DNA from 4 places in the Micromonospora sp. NPDC006431 genome. Region 2 is predicted to be linked to each of the others. Evidence: riboswitches for the same ligand, from Rfam matches in the RefSeq annotation. Region 2 holds a riboswitch; each other region holds the start of a gene.
What was found. Region 2 has a riboswitch for cyclic di-AMP ahead of ACFYM6_RS01355 (NlpC/P60 family protein). Riboswitches for the same ligand answer to the same signal wherever they lie in the genome.

Region 1 (3,362 bases), on a different contig from region 2:
GCCAGCCGTCCAGCCCGACCTGCAACGGCAGCTCGGTCACCGGCCTCGGCATCCAGAAAGCCATCAAGATCATGTACAACGCGATGCTGATGAAGACCACGTCGTCGTCGTACCTGAAGTACCGCACCTGGACCCTGCAGGCGGCGAAGAACCTCTACGGCAGCACCGGCTGCACCGAGTTCAACACCGTCAAGGCCGCCTGGGACGCCGTCAGCGTACCGGCGCAGTCCGGCGACCCGACCTGCTCCGGCACCACCACTCCGCCGCCGACCGGCTCCTGCTCCGGCCAGAAGCTGGCCAACCCCGGCTTCGAGTCCGGCAACGTGAGCTGGAGCGCCTCCTCCGGGGTCATCACCAGCTCCACCGGCCAGGCCGCACACGGCGGCTCGTGGAAGGCATGGCTCGACGGCTACGGCACCGCCCACACCGACACCCTGTCGCAGTCGGTGACGATCCCGTCCGGCTGCCGGGCGACCCTCACCTTCTGGCTGCACATCGACAGCGCGGAGTCGACGACCACCACCGCCTACGACAAGCTGACCGTGAAGGCGGGCAGCACCACTCTGGCCACCTACTCCAACCTCAACAAGGCCGCCGGCTACGTACAGCGGTCCTTCGACGTCTCGTCGCTGGCCGGGACCACCGCCACCATCTCGTTCACCGGGGTGGAGGACAGTTCCCTGCAGACCTCGTTCGTCATCGACGACACGGCGGTCACCGTCTCCTGAGCACGCCCCGAGCGGCCGGTCGTCGTCCTCCCGACGGCCGGCCGCTCCGCCGGCTCAGCCGTACGTGGGGTGCTGCGCCCACCCCGGCGCGTCCGTGCCGGGATTGAGCCGCCCTGCTCCGACAGCGGGCGATGCCCGCCTCAGCTCGGGCGGCCCGCCCGCGTCCCCGCGTCAGGGCCGCGGCTGAGGCGGGCCATCACGTCGTCCACCGCCCGGCTGAACAGCTCCATCTGCCGTACCGGCTGCTCCTCGATGCCGCCGAGCCGCGCGGCCAGAGCGTCGACGTCGGCCCGGGCCGAGGCGCTGACTTGGGCGTCGAGGGCGGCCAGGGCGGCGTTGACGGCCAGCACGACGTGCCCGCAGACCGCCTCCACCCCGTCCCCGGCCAGCTCCGGGTCCACCGTCACGGACTCCAGCCGGCCACCCTGGACCACCACGGCCCGGACCCGGCCGTCGGCCGCCGCGCCCTCGGCGCGGAGCAGCTCGCCCGGATCGCCGTCGGGGTGCTCGGCCGCCCGCGAGCGCATGGCCGACAGCGCCTGCTGCGTCCTGGTGAGCAGCTCGTCGAGGCTTGCGGCCGCGGAGAACGAGTCGTTGGTCATATCCGCGCCTTCTTCACGTCTTTCCGGAGCACCGCGACGATAGCAACCGCCCCCGACCGGGACACCGCGAGCACCCGGGGCCTCGTTCACGAAAAAGAGTGGCCGTCCCGGGCGGGGATGGCCACTCTTTCCGTGCATCAGCGCGCAATGTGGGGCGCCCCACCTGCCAGGGGCGTCAGCGCAGGCGGAGGTGCTGGCCTGGGAAGATCAGGCCCGGGTTGTCGCCGACCACGCGCTTGTTGCGCTCGTAGAGCGTCTGCCAGCCGCCGGCGAGGTGGTTCGCCGTCGCGATCAGCGACAGCGAGTCACCCGACCGGACCGTGTAGGTCGCGCCGCCCGACGTCGGCGCGGTACGCCGGTGGCTGCGGGTCGCCGGCTGGTCGCCGCGGGACGACCGATCCTTGGTCACCTTCTTGTGCGACTTCGTGGCACCGGAGTCCTTGGTGGAGTAGGGCTTGGTCGAGCCGCCCTTCTTGCCGCAGACCGGCCAGGCACCGATGCCCTGCCCGTCGAGGACCTTCTCGGCGACGGCGATCTGCTCGCTGCGGCTGGCCAGGTCGGCGCGGCTGGCGTACTTCTGGCCGCCGTAGCCGTTCCAGGTGCTCTTCGAGAACTGGAGGCCACCGTAGTAGCCGTTGCCGGTGTTGATGTGCCAGTTTCCGCCGGACTCGCACTGGGCGATGGCGTCCCAGTTCACGCTGGATGCGCTGGCCGGCGCGGCCGGCCCGAGGATGGCGGCGGCGCCGGTGGCGGCGCCGACGACGAGCGCCCCGACGGCGACGCGACGCTGGGTGGTGCGTCGATGACGTGCGACATGTTCAGTTGCCATGTGGGTTCCTCCACGCCGACGAGGTGAGCTGTCGGGTTCGGGCCGAGGAGCCCGGCCGCCGGATGGGCGGCTTCACCCCGAGGTGTCGAGCACCGAGGAACATGTGGGTCCCCCGCTCCCGCCTGAGGTCCAGGTACCGACGGGCCGGCGGCGGGATTAGGCGTTACCGGCCCGGGTGTCCGCGATCGCGAACGCAGTCGACGTTAGGGATAGTTTCGGATGATCGCCCACTTCTTGTGAAGTTCTTCACCCGGCCGAGCGAAGGCCACACCGTACGAGTTGCGCGGCGTCCACAGGTGCTCTACAAGCGCCATTCAGTACGTCAGGCCGAAGCCCTGCGGAAAGAGCGGAACCTGCCCGTCGCCGGCGTTGATGGGCTGCTGGCCGACGGAGTTCATCCAGGTCATCGGCAGTTTGCCGGTCGGCGCGTACCCGCCGAAGAGGACGTCGGCAACGCCGACGCCCTCGGTGCCGGGCAGCCAGGAGGCGAGCAGCGCGGTCCAGTTCGGCAACTCGCCGGCGACGTCCAGCGGCCGGCCGGAGACCAGCACCACGATCACGGGCACGCCGGCGTTGCGCAGGGTCACGATGGTGCGCAGGTCCTCCCGGTCCAGGCCCATGGCACCCGTACGGTCGCCCTGACCCTCGGCGTACGGTGTCTCGCCGACCACCGCGATGGCGGCGCGGTAGCTGCTGTTGATGCCGGTGCCGCGCTGGTTGTAGGTGACCGTCGTGGTCGGACCGACCGCGGCGCGGATGCCCTGGAGGATGCTGGTGCCGGGAGTGATGTTGCCCGAGGAACCCTGCCAGGAGATGGTCCAGCCACCGCTCTGGTTGCCGATGTTGTCGGCGTTCTTGCCCGCCACGAAGATCTTGTTGTTGTCACGGGTCAGCGGCAGGATTCCGGCGTCGTTCTTCAACAGCACCTGGGACTCGCGGACGGCCTGCCGGGCCAGCGCCCGGTGTGCGGCACTGCCCACGGTCGGCGTCCAACTCCGGTCGGTGAACGGCCGCTCGAAGAGGCCCAGCTCGAACTTCTTGGTGAGGATCCGCCGGTTGGCGTCGTCGATCCGGCTCATCGGCACGTGCCCGTTCTGCACCTCGGTCCGGAGCCTGCTGAGGAAGGTCTTCCACGCGGTGGGCACCATGACCATGTCGATCCCGGCGTTGACCGCGGTGCTGACCTCAGCGGCGGTGAAGCCG
Region 2 (3,362 bases):
TCCTTGATGTACATGGTGTTCGGCGTGCCGTCCTTGCGCAGGCCGAGGTCGTTGACCAATGGCGCGTCCAGGCTCGGGCCGGTGCGCAGGATGACCGAGGAGGAGCCCCGCAGCGGGCAGGGCTCGGCCGGCGGCGGCGGCTTCGGGACACCCGGCGGCTGCTGGTTGCAGCCGTAGAAGGCCGGCTTGTTCGACGCGAAGTCCGGGTCGATGGTGACCAGGCCGGTGTTCGGCGTGCCGGTCGAGTGGAACGGCGCCTTCAGCAGGTCGAAGTAGTGCGACCAGTCCCAGTACGGGCCCGGGTCCCAGTGCATCCCGGCGACATTCCCGGCGGTGATGCCGGGGACGTTGTCGTGGCCGAGGATGTGCTGCCGGTCCAGCGGGATCTGGAACCGCAGCGCCAGGTGTCGGACCAGCTTGGCCGAGGCGCGGTACATGGCCTCGGTGTACCAGGTGCCGTGGCCCGCGAAGCCCTCGTGCTCGATGCCGATGGACTTGGCGTTGACGTACCAGTTGCCGGCCTGCCAGCCGACGTCCTTGGCCTTGATGTGCTGAGCGACGTACCCGTCCACCGAGCGCAGAGTGTAGTGCCAGCCCAGGTAGGTCACGTCCTGCACCAGGCCCACACTGGGGCCGAAGTAGCCCTCGGTGTCGTGGATGATGATGTATTCGAGCTTCTGCTGGGCCGGCCGGTTGCCGATGTCGTAGTTGCCGTAGTCCACGATGTTCGTCTCGGGGATCGTGTACTCCCCGTACGGCGCGGGGATCCACTCGCAGGCGAGGCGGACTGGGCACTCCAGGCCGTCCGGCCGCTCGGCGCGGCGCAGGCCGAGCTTGTGCAGCCCGGACTGGTCCGGCGTGACGGCGGTGGCGGTGAGGGTCACCCGCTGGCCGTCGTCGGTGGTCCGGGTGGCGCCCTGGCCGATCTGGTCGTACACCTCGTCGGCGAAGGCCGCCGCCGCGTCCTCGGTGTCCGCGCCGGAGTACCGGGCCACCGCGCCGTACCAGGCCGCCGGGTCGCTGCCGGCGCCGACCGGCCCGCCCAGGTCCTGCTGGTACGAGGCCAGCAGCGCCGCACCGCCGCGGATGTTGGCCGCCGCGTCGTCGCGCAGCGCCTCCTTCGACACGCCGGTGAGGTCGGCGGCGGTGTCCAGGGTCTGCAGCGAGGCCAGGGGCAGGGTGTCCCCGGCCGGCGCGGCGGCGGCGGTCAGGTCGACGGTGAGCGGGCGGGACTCGTCGCCGCGGGGGTCCTCGTTCTCGTCCACGTGTGCGCTGGACGGGGCCGAGGCGACCTGCTGCGCGTCGGTGAGGTGCATCGGCCCGTAGCCGCCGCTGGTGCTGGGCTGGCTGGAGTGGGTGTCCCAGCGGGACTCCAGGTAGGAGACGCCCAGCAGGACGCTCTGCGGCACGCCGTACTCCGCCGCCGCGGCGGCGTACTGCTGCTGGCGCTCCGGGCTGTCGATGGTGCCGGCGGCGGTGAGGGGCGCCGCCGCGGTGGGACCGCTGGTCGCGAGAGCGGTGGCCGCCGCGACGGCGGCGGCCAGCAGTATCCGTCTGCGCGATGGCAGGGCTGAGAGGTGCATCGAACCTCCAGATAGGGATGGGGGTGACTGCGTCCCCACCCTCACTCCGCAGATGGCCCCAGGTCAATACCTTTCCAGGTGGTGATGATGGGCGTAAAAAACCTTCACGGTCGGGTGGTTTCCGAATCTGCGTACGGAGTGTCACGGCGGATCGGGTTGCGGATTGATAACGACGGTCCCTACTCTGGTCAGTTGTCGACCGGTAGGTTCACCGTCCATCCCGGGTGGTGACGGTCCGACACCGCCGAGTCGCCGCCAGGCGAGCCGGGGACCCAGGTACCTGGGGTGAATCCGCAGCCAATGCGGTAGGGCGGCTCCCTTCCCGCCCGAACCCGTCAGCTAACCCGGTAGGCGGTCAGGAAGAAGGAGTACGGAGCCCGGTGGCACACCATGCCCCGCGGCCACCGTCGGACCGGTCGGTCGACCGGTCGACGGCTGCGCCGCGTTCACGCTGGTCCCGCTTCACCACCGCCCTCGCCGCCCTGGTCGGCACCGCCGTCGTCCTGACCGGTGGCGCCACGGCGGCCCACGCCGAACCGTCGGTCACCGAGATCGAGCGCCAGATCGACCAGGACTGGAACAAGCTCGAACCGATCATCGAACAGGTCAACTCCACCCGCGGGCAGCTCGCCGTCCGGCGCAAGCAGGCCGACGCGCTGGAGAAGCAGATCGCCCCGCTCGAGGCCCAGGTCGACGCCGCCCTCGGGCAGGTCAGCGGGCTGGCCGCCGACGCGTACAAGGGCAACAACCTCTCCACCGTCAACGCCCTGCTGGGCAGCCGGTCGCCGAGCGAGGTGGTCAACAGCCTCGAACTGCTCGACCGCTACGCGCACCACCAGCACGAGCAGGTGCAGGCCGTCATGGAGCTGCGCGACCAGCTGGCCGCGAAGAAGAAGCCGTTGGACGCGATGGTCGCCCAGCTGGCCCGTACCGAAGCTCAGCTCGCGGCCCAGAAGAAGCAGATCGACGCCGAGATCGCCCGGCTCCAGAAGCTCCGGCTCAAGGTGTACGGCAACGGCGGCGGCGGACCGCTGCGCCCCGCGCCCTGCCCCGCCGGCTACCCGGGCGGCCCGGCCGGTGTCGCGGTCAAGTTCGCCTGCGCCCAGATCGGCAAGATCTACGTCTGGGGCGCCGCCGGCCCGGACCACTACGACTGCTCCGGCCTGACCATGGCGGCCTGGGCCAAGGCCGGGGTCTCCCTGCCGCACAACGCCCGCGAGCAGCACGACGTCACCCGGCGGGTGAGCCGCGGCGAGCTACGCCCCGGTGACCTGGTCTTCTACTACAGCGACCTGCACCACGTCGGGATGTACGTCGGCGGCGGCTGGGTGGTGCACGCCTCCCAGTCCGGCAAGCCGATCACGATGAAACGCGTCGACGACGGCCAGATCAACAGCTACGGCCGCCCGGGCTGACGGGTACGCAGGGGCTGCCGCGTCGCGGGAGCCCCTGCGTCGTGCTCAGCGGGTCGGCCAGGTACGCCAGTTCTGCCAGGACCGGCTCGGGGTCGGCCCGCGCTGCCCCTGGTAGCGCGAGCCGTAGACCGCCGAGCCGTACGGGTGCTCGGCCGGCGACGAGAGTCGGAAGATGCAGAGCTGGCCGATCTTCATGCCGGGCCAGAGCGTGATCGGCAGATTGGCCACGTTGGAGAGTTCCAGCGTGACGTGCCCGGAGAAGCCCGGGTCGATGAAGCCGGCGGTGGAGTGGGTGAGCAGCCCGAGCCGGCCCAGGCTGGACTTGCCCTCGAGTCGGCCGGCGAGCTGGTCGCCCAGCGAGATC
Region 3 (3,362 bases), on a different contig from region 2:
TCGGCAAGCCGGTGCAGCGGGCGAAGCCGAAGCGCGACCCGTTCCAGCTCGCCGGGGGCGTCCGGGAGCTGAGCACGTTCGCCGACCGGCAGCGGGCGGCCCGGGCCGCGGCGCGCGAGCGCCCGGAGGACTACCGCGACTACGCCCACGTGGTGGTCGACGAGGCGCAGGACGTCTCCCCGATGCAGTGGCGGATGATCGGCCGGCGGGGCCGGCTGGCCTCGTGGACGGTGGTGGGTGACCCGGCGCAGACCGCCTGGACCGGCGACCCGGAGGAGCTGACCCGGGCCCGGGACCAGGCGCTGGGGCGGCGCCGCCGGTACCGGTACGAGCTGACCACCAACTACCGCAACTCGGCGGAGATCTTCGCAGTGGCGGCCGCGGAGATCCGCCGGCTCTACCCGGACCTGCCGCTGCCCACCGCGGTCCGCTCCACCGGCGTCGAGCCGGTCGAGCTGGCGGTGCCCCCCGCCGAGCTGGCGCCGGCCACCGTGGCGGCGGCGCGCGCCCTGCTGGCCGAGGTGGAGGGGACGGTCGGCGTGATCACGCCGGTGCCGCGCCGGGACGAGGTCGCCGGCTGGCTGGGCGAGCTGGGCGGCGGCCGGCTGCAGGTGGTGACCAGCCTCCAGGCCAAGGGCATGGAGTACGACGGCGTGGTGCTGGTGGCCCCGAGCGAGATCCGGGCCGATCCGGGGTCCGGCGTCCGCACGCTCTACGTGGCGCTCTCCCGGGCCACCCAGCGCCTCACCACCCTCGACCCGGTGGGCTGACGGCGGCTCCGGCGACGCCCATTCACTCGCACATATAGCGATGTGAGCATAGATTGGGTCGGGCCGGGGTGCGGAACGGAAGGGTGTGGGCGTGGGCGCAGGTCATGACCACAGCGGCACGGTCGCCAACGCCGCGCACCGCCACCGGGGCCGGCTCTGGGCCGCCTTCGGGCTGCTCAGCGCCCTGATGGTGGTCGAGGCGGCGACCGCCTTCGCGACCGGCTCGCTGGCCCTGCTCTCCGACGCCGGGCACATGTTCACCGACGTCCTCGGCATCGGCATGGCGCTGGCCGCGATCACCGCCACCCGGCGCGCCGAGACCGATCCGCAGCGCACCTTCGGGCTCTACCGGCTGGAGGTGCTGGCCGCCCTCGCCAACGCGGTGCTGCTCGGCGCGGTCGCCGCGTACGTGCTCGTCGAGGCCGTCCGCCGGTTCGGCGAGCCACCGGAGGTCCTCGCCGGGCCGATGCTCGCCGTGGCGGTGCTCGGCCTGCTCGCCAACCTGGTCGCGTTCGGGCTGCTGCGCAGCGGGGCGCAGGAGAGCATCAACCTGCGCGGGGCCTACCTGGAGGTGCTCGGCGACCTGCTCGGCTCGCTCGGCGTGATCGGCGCCGCCCTGGTCATCACGTTCACCGAGTGGTGGTGGGCGGACCCGCTGGTGGCCGTCGCGATCGGGCTGTTCATCCTGCCGCGCACCTGGCGGCTCGGCCGGGCCGCGGTCCGCATCCTGGTGCAGGCCGCCCCGGAACACCTGCAGGTGACCGCCGTGCACGACCGGCTGGCCGCGGTGCCCGGCGTCGCCGAGGTGCACGACCTGCACGTCTGGACGCTCACCTCCGGCATGGACGTGGCCTCGGCGCACCTGACCACCACCCCCGACGCCGAGGTGGGCGAGGTGCTCGCCGCCGCGCGGGCCGCGCTGCACGATGACTTCCGGATCGATCACGCCACGTTGCAGATCGAACCCGGGGCGTCACCCGGCGCGTGCGGATCCGTCGAGTGGTAATTGAGGACAACCTTAATTCCAAGTGGCTATTGTGCACTAGTGCCGGCTTATGCCCGATTCCCGTTCGCCGCCTACGGCGACGGGCCGGAACAGCGCCGGTAGGCTCGGTCGCGGCTTCCGCCGGGCGACGCCCAGCAGCGTCCGCGGTGGCCGTCGCCTAATCGCCACAGCACGGCGAGCCGGGGAACCACGTACCTGGGGTGCATCCGCGTCAGCGGTAGGGATCTTCCGTCCCGAACCCGTCAGCTAACCCGGTCGGCGGTTGACGGAAGGACACGTGAATGCCACCAGTGGCACCTGTACGAAGGACGGCCGCCCGGTTGGCGGCCCTGCTCGTCGCGGCGCTCGCCCTCGGCGTCGCGGCCACGCCGGTCTCCCCCGCCTCGGCGGCTCCCCCGACCGGCCTGCTCGCCGCCGCACCCGGCGACGACGAGGGCGGCACACCGGCGCTGCGCGCGCAGCTCGACGCGGCCAGCAAGGGCTGGCTGGAGGCGCGGACCGCGTTGAACCGGTCGGTGAGCCGGCAGCAGCAGCTCACCGCCCAGCTCAAGACGATCAACAGCGAGCTGGGTGTACGCGACGCCAAGGTCGGTGAGCTCGCCGGGTTGGCCTACCGGACCGGGCGGCTCGGCACCGCCGCGGCGCTGCTCGGCAGCAGCAACCCGGAGGGCTTCATGGACCGGGCGCTCACCCTGCAGCAGGTCGCCGCACACGAGGACCGGGCCCTGCGCGACCTGATCGACACCCGGGACCAGGCCACCCGCACCCAGAACGCGCTCAACGGCGAGATCCGGGAACATCGCAAGCAGGTCGCGATCATGGCCAAGCGCAAGGCACAGGCGGAACGCGCGCTGGAGGTGGCGAACAACCGAACCACCGGCACCGCCGGCGGCAGCGTGCAGGGCACGTCCCGGGCCAACGCCACCCCCGCGAAGCGCAACGCCGACGGTTCCTGGCCCGCGGAGTCGTGCAGCGTCAACGACCCGACGCCCGCCGACGGCTGCATCACCCCGCGCACGCTGCACGCGCTCCAGCAGGCCAAGGCGGCCGGGTTCACCCGGTACGTCTCCTGCTACCGGCCCAGCGGCTCGGGTGAGCATCCCAAGGGCCGGGCCTGCGACTTCGCCGCCCAGAAGAACGGCTTCGGCGGGGTGGCCACCGGCGGCGACAAGACGTACGGCAACAACCTGGCCGCGTACTTCATCCGCAATGCCGACCCGCTCGCCGTGCTCTACGTGATCTGGTACAAGCAGATCTGGCTGCCCAGCAGCGGGTGGAAGGCGTACAGCGGGGGCAACGGCGACCCGTCCAGCGACCACACCAACCACGTGCACCTGTCGGTGTACTGAGCCCGCGGTGGCCCGCCGCCCGGCGGGCCACCGTACGCCCACCGACGTACGCCGGATGTCGTCGCGCGGCCCACGACGCCGGGCCGGCGACGGCCGAGCATCGAGGGCATGAGCCGACTCTCGCCCACCACGCGCAAGGCACTGCTCACCCTGCACCTGGTCACCTCGCTGGGCTGGCTCGGCGCCGACCTGGTGCTGGTCACCCTCGGCATCGCCGGGCTGCGCGGCGCCGACCCG
Region 4 (3,362 bases), on a different contig from region 2:
TCGGGACCGGATCGGCTGCGGCGGCCGGGTGGACGTCGTCCGGCGCCGACGCGGCCGGCGACCGGCAGGCCCTCCTGGCCAGCGCACCGGACTCGTTGGTGCGGGGCGTCGTGGTCGCCCCGGGCGACCGGCACCGCGTCCTGGTCGGGCTGGTCCCGGCGACCGTCGGCTCCCGGGCCCCGCCCGCCCGCTGACGAGCCCGGCGGGCCCGGTCCGCCCACGCCGTACCCGAACCTCACCCCCGCACCGGCCCGGTGGCGGCGCCCGTACCCGGTCGCGTCCCCGCCCCGCCGGCCGTGCGGACCTCTCCACCACGTCGTTCCCGTGAGGTGCCGACCATGAAGCAGACTCTTCTCTACCACTTCCTGACCGAGGTTCCCGTGGCCGCCGCCATCTGGTCGGCCCTGCTCGTGCTCGCCCTGGGGGTGCTCGCCGCCCTGGTCGCCCGGCCCGAGCGGGGGACTCCGCCGGATCCCGCCCCCGACCCGGCCGCCGTGGCGGCCGCCCGCCGCGCCGACCTGCGCCGGTACGCCGACGAGGTGGCGGTCGCCGCCGGCGGGGCCAGGCAGACCGCCCGCCGGTGGCGCGAGCAGTGGCTGACCGCGCACGACGAGGTCGACCGGGCCTGGCGGGCGTACGACGAGGCCGAGGCGGCCGCCCGGCGGTTCGCGGGGGCCGCCGTGCTGCCCGAGCCGCGGACGCCCCGGACGCCGGCCGAGTACGCGGCCCGGGAGCGGTGGCTGCACCACGCCGCCATGACGGCGCACTGGCAGGGCGACCTGACCGCCCGGCAGCTCGCGGACGTCCTCGCCGGGCGCAACGGGTGGGACCCGCGCCGGCATCCGGCCGAGCAGGAGATCGCCCTGGCCCGGGTGGTACGCGACGGCCGGCGGGCCCGGTGGCGGGCAGCCGCCGAGCGGGAGCGGCGGGCCTGGCGGGACGCCGAAGTGGCCGCCGAGGCGGCCCGGGTGCTGGCCGTGGAGGCGTACGCGGCCGCCGAGGCGGTGCGCCCCGGAGCGGTCCCGGTACGCCCCGCCGAGGCGGTGACCCAGACCCTCGCCCCGGTGCCGGCCGGCGCGGTCGGGGTGCACCCCGCACGGTGGCGTCCGGCGCGGGTCGGCTGAATCGTTATCCGAATTCGGTGAGCCCGGTCACGGCGACCGGGGAAACGGTCAACCGGATCAGGCCGGGCGATCGAGCCCCGCAATTCCCCTTCGATCCCCACCCGGATGTCCGATAGTCACCCGACGGTTCCCGTTAAAAACGGTCGTCCCATTGAGTCAGGTCAGTGACCGGCTGTTCCGATCTCGGTAACGGTGGTTGACGTTTACGCAGGTGGGCGCGCTTGGCAGGCGGCGTACCCACCGGTAGTGTCAGCGCGTCCGGTGCGGTTTTCGATCGCAAGTGGCGACGCCGCGCCGACCCGCTCAATCGTGATCTCACGAACCGGGGACCCAGTGCAACACCGGGGTGAATCCGCGAGCCGAGGCCCGCGGTAGGGCCTACTTCCCGCCCGAATCCGTCAGCTAACCCGGTAGGCGGCCACGGAAGGAGTTCCAACCTCGTGCGAACCACCCCCCGATCCTCCCCCCGCCTCCACGGCGCCACGGTGCCGGCGCTCGCCTGACCCGCGAGTCCGTTCCGGTAACCGACCCCCGCTGCCCGGTCCGCCGGGCGCTCTTTTCCCGCGGCCACCCGCCCAGGAACGCGCGTGAGCTACTCCGCGCGTCGGGTCGGCGTGTGCCGCTCCGGCCCCCGTGGAGGAACACGTGAAGCACCACCTGAAGCGTCAGCTGCGGCGCCTCGCGACCGAGCGCCCGTACCAGATCGTCGCCGGCTCCGCCGCGGCTCTCGTGCTGGCCGGCGGCGCCAGCGCGGCACTGGCCAGCACGAACGACGCGCCGGTCCGGCAGGAGACCACCGCCGCCGTCGCCGAACTGGCCCCGCGCCTCGGTGACGTCGCCACCCGGAGCGAGGCCCGGGTCGCCGCCCCGTCCCCGACCGCCTCGCCCAGCGCGTCGCCGAGCGGGTCGCCGTCGGCGAAGGCCAGCTCGGCCAAGCCGGACCCGGACGTCACGAAGACCGCGAAGGCGAAGCCGAAGCCGCCGTCGACGAAGGTCCTCGACTACAACTACGAGGCCCAGACCGCCTACTGGAACTGCGGTCCGGCCGCGGTGCGCAACGCGCTGAGCGCGAGCGGCGTCGAGACCACCCAGGACGCGATGGCCGCCCCGCTGAACGCCGGCGAGAACGGCACCAACTCGGCCGAGGACACCACCCGCGGGCTCAACCAGATGGTCAAGGGCAACCCGTACCGGACCCACATGATCCCGGGCCAGGCCGCGACCCCGGCACAGATGGACCAGCTCCAGGCCGACGTGGTCAAGGCGATCACCGACGGCCGCGGCGTGGTGGTCAACATCGCCGGCTCCGCCACCGACACCAACGGCGGCTGGCACTCGTTCCCCGGCGGCCACTACATCGCAGTGGTCGGCTACAAGGACGACGGCCGGACGGTGCGGATCGCCGACTCGGCGAACCCGGCGCTGCCCGAGTACTGGATCACCACCATCGATCTGGCGAACTGGGCCGGCACCCGCGGCTACTCCGCCTGATCCCACCCCGGCACGTCGGGCACCGGCTCCTGGAGCCGGTGCCCGACGTCGTATCCGGGGCCGGTCTCGCGCCTGGTGTCCGTCCGGTGGCACACTGCGCCGTATGGGCGACGAGACGGGTACCCGCCAGCTGCTGCTGCTGCACGGCATGGGCGCCACCGGTGAGGTGTGGCTGCCCTGGGCGCCGCTGCTGGAGCGCCGCTGGGCGGGCCGCTGGCTGGCCCCCGACCTGGCCGGGCACGGCTGGTCGCCGCAGCTGCCGGCGTACTCCTTCGAGGCGCTCGCGGACCGGGTGGTGGCGGGGCTCGGCCCGGTCGCCGACCGGCTCGGCCCCCGGGACCGGCTGGTGGTGCTCGGGCACTCGCTCGGCGGGGTGGTGGCGCTGGCGCTGGCCGCGCGGACGCGGCAGCTTCCGATCGACGGGGTGGTCGGGCTCGGCATCAAGGTCGCCTGGTCGCCGGCCGAGCTGGACAAGGCCCGCGAGCTCGCCCAGCGGCCGGTGACCTGGTTCGCCAGCCGGGACGAGGCCGCCCGCCGTTACCTGCGGGTGGCCGGGCTGGCCGGGCTGTTCGCTCCCGACCATCCGGTGGTGGACGCCGGGCTGCGCCGCGAGGACGGCCGCTGGCGGCTGGCCATGGACCCGGCCGCGTTCGCGGTCGGGGAGCCGCAGCTGCCCGCCCTGCTCGCCGCGACCGATGTGCCGGTGCTGCTGGCCCGGGGGGAGCAGGACCCGATGGTGTCCGACGC

Region 1: it holds a riboswitch for cyclic di-AMP, as region 2 does, so the genes downstream of both, ACFYM6_RS18410 (transglycosylase family protein) here and ACFYM6_RS01355 (NlpC/P60 family protein) in region 2, are expected to answer to the same signal.
Region 3: it holds a riboswitch for cyclic di-AMP, as region 2 does, so the genes downstream of both, ACFYM6_RS05340 (coiled-coil domain-containing protein) here and ACFYM6_RS01355 (NlpC/P60 family protein) in region 2, are expected to answer to the same signal.
Region 4: it holds a riboswitch for cyclic di-AMP, as region 2 does, so the genes downstream of both, ACFYM6_RS19960 (C39 family peptidase) here and ACFYM6_RS01355 (NlpC/P60 family protein) in region 2, are expected to answer to the same signal.

Annotation. Positions count from the first base shown of each region.
Region 1 covers NZ_JBIAHQ010000010.1:14,135-17,496, forward strand. Annotated here, with positions in the region: gene ACFYM6_RS18400 (M4 family metallopeptidase) at 1-728, shown strand, start outside; gene ACFYM6_RS18405 (YbaB/EbfC family nucleoid-associated protein) at 869-1,330, opposite strand; gene ACFYM6_RS18410 (transglycosylase family protein) at 1,506-2,159, opposite strand; cyclic di-AMP (ydaO/yuaA leader) riboswitch at 2,158-2,332, opposite strand; gene ACFYM6_RS18415 (glycoside hydrolase family 3 C-terminal domain-containing protein) at 2,474-3,362, opposite strand, start outside.
Region 2 covers NZ_JBIAHQ010000001.1:275,740-279,101, forward strand. Annotated here, with positions in the region: gene ACFYM6_RS01350 (N-acetylmuramoyl-L-alanine amidase) at 1-1,583, opposite strand, end outside; cyclic di-AMP (ydaO/yuaA leader) riboswitch at 1,816-1,951, shown strand; gene ACFYM6_RS01355 (NlpC/P60 family protein) at 1,964-2,998, shown strand; gene dcd (dCTP deaminase) at 3,044-3,362, opposite strand, start outside.
Region 3 covers NZ_JBIAHQ010000002.1:390,770-394,131, forward strand. Annotated here, with positions in the region: gene ACFYM6_RS05330 (HelD family protein) at 1-770, shown strand, start outside; gene ACFYM6_RS05335 (cation diffusion facilitator family transporter) at 862-1,776, shown strand; cyclic di-AMP (ydaO/yuaA leader) riboswitch at 1,921-2,053, shown strand; gene ACFYM6_RS05340 (coiled-coil domain-containing protein) at 2,058-3,125, shown strand; gene ACFYM6_RS05345 (hypothetical protein) at 3,234-3,362, shown strand, end outside.
Region 4 covers NZ_JBIAHQ010000011.1:51,725-55,086, forward strand. Annotated here, with positions in the region: gene ACFYM6_RS19950 (hypothetical protein) at 1-194, shown strand, start outside; gene ACFYM6_RS19955 (hypothetical protein) at 339-1,124, shown strand; cyclic di-AMP (ydaO/yuaA leader) riboswitch at 1,415-1,556, shown strand; gene ACFYM6_RS19960 (C39 family peptidase) at 1,758-2,615, shown strand; gene ACFYM6_RS19965 (alpha/beta fold hydrolase) at 2,719-3,362, shown strand, end outside.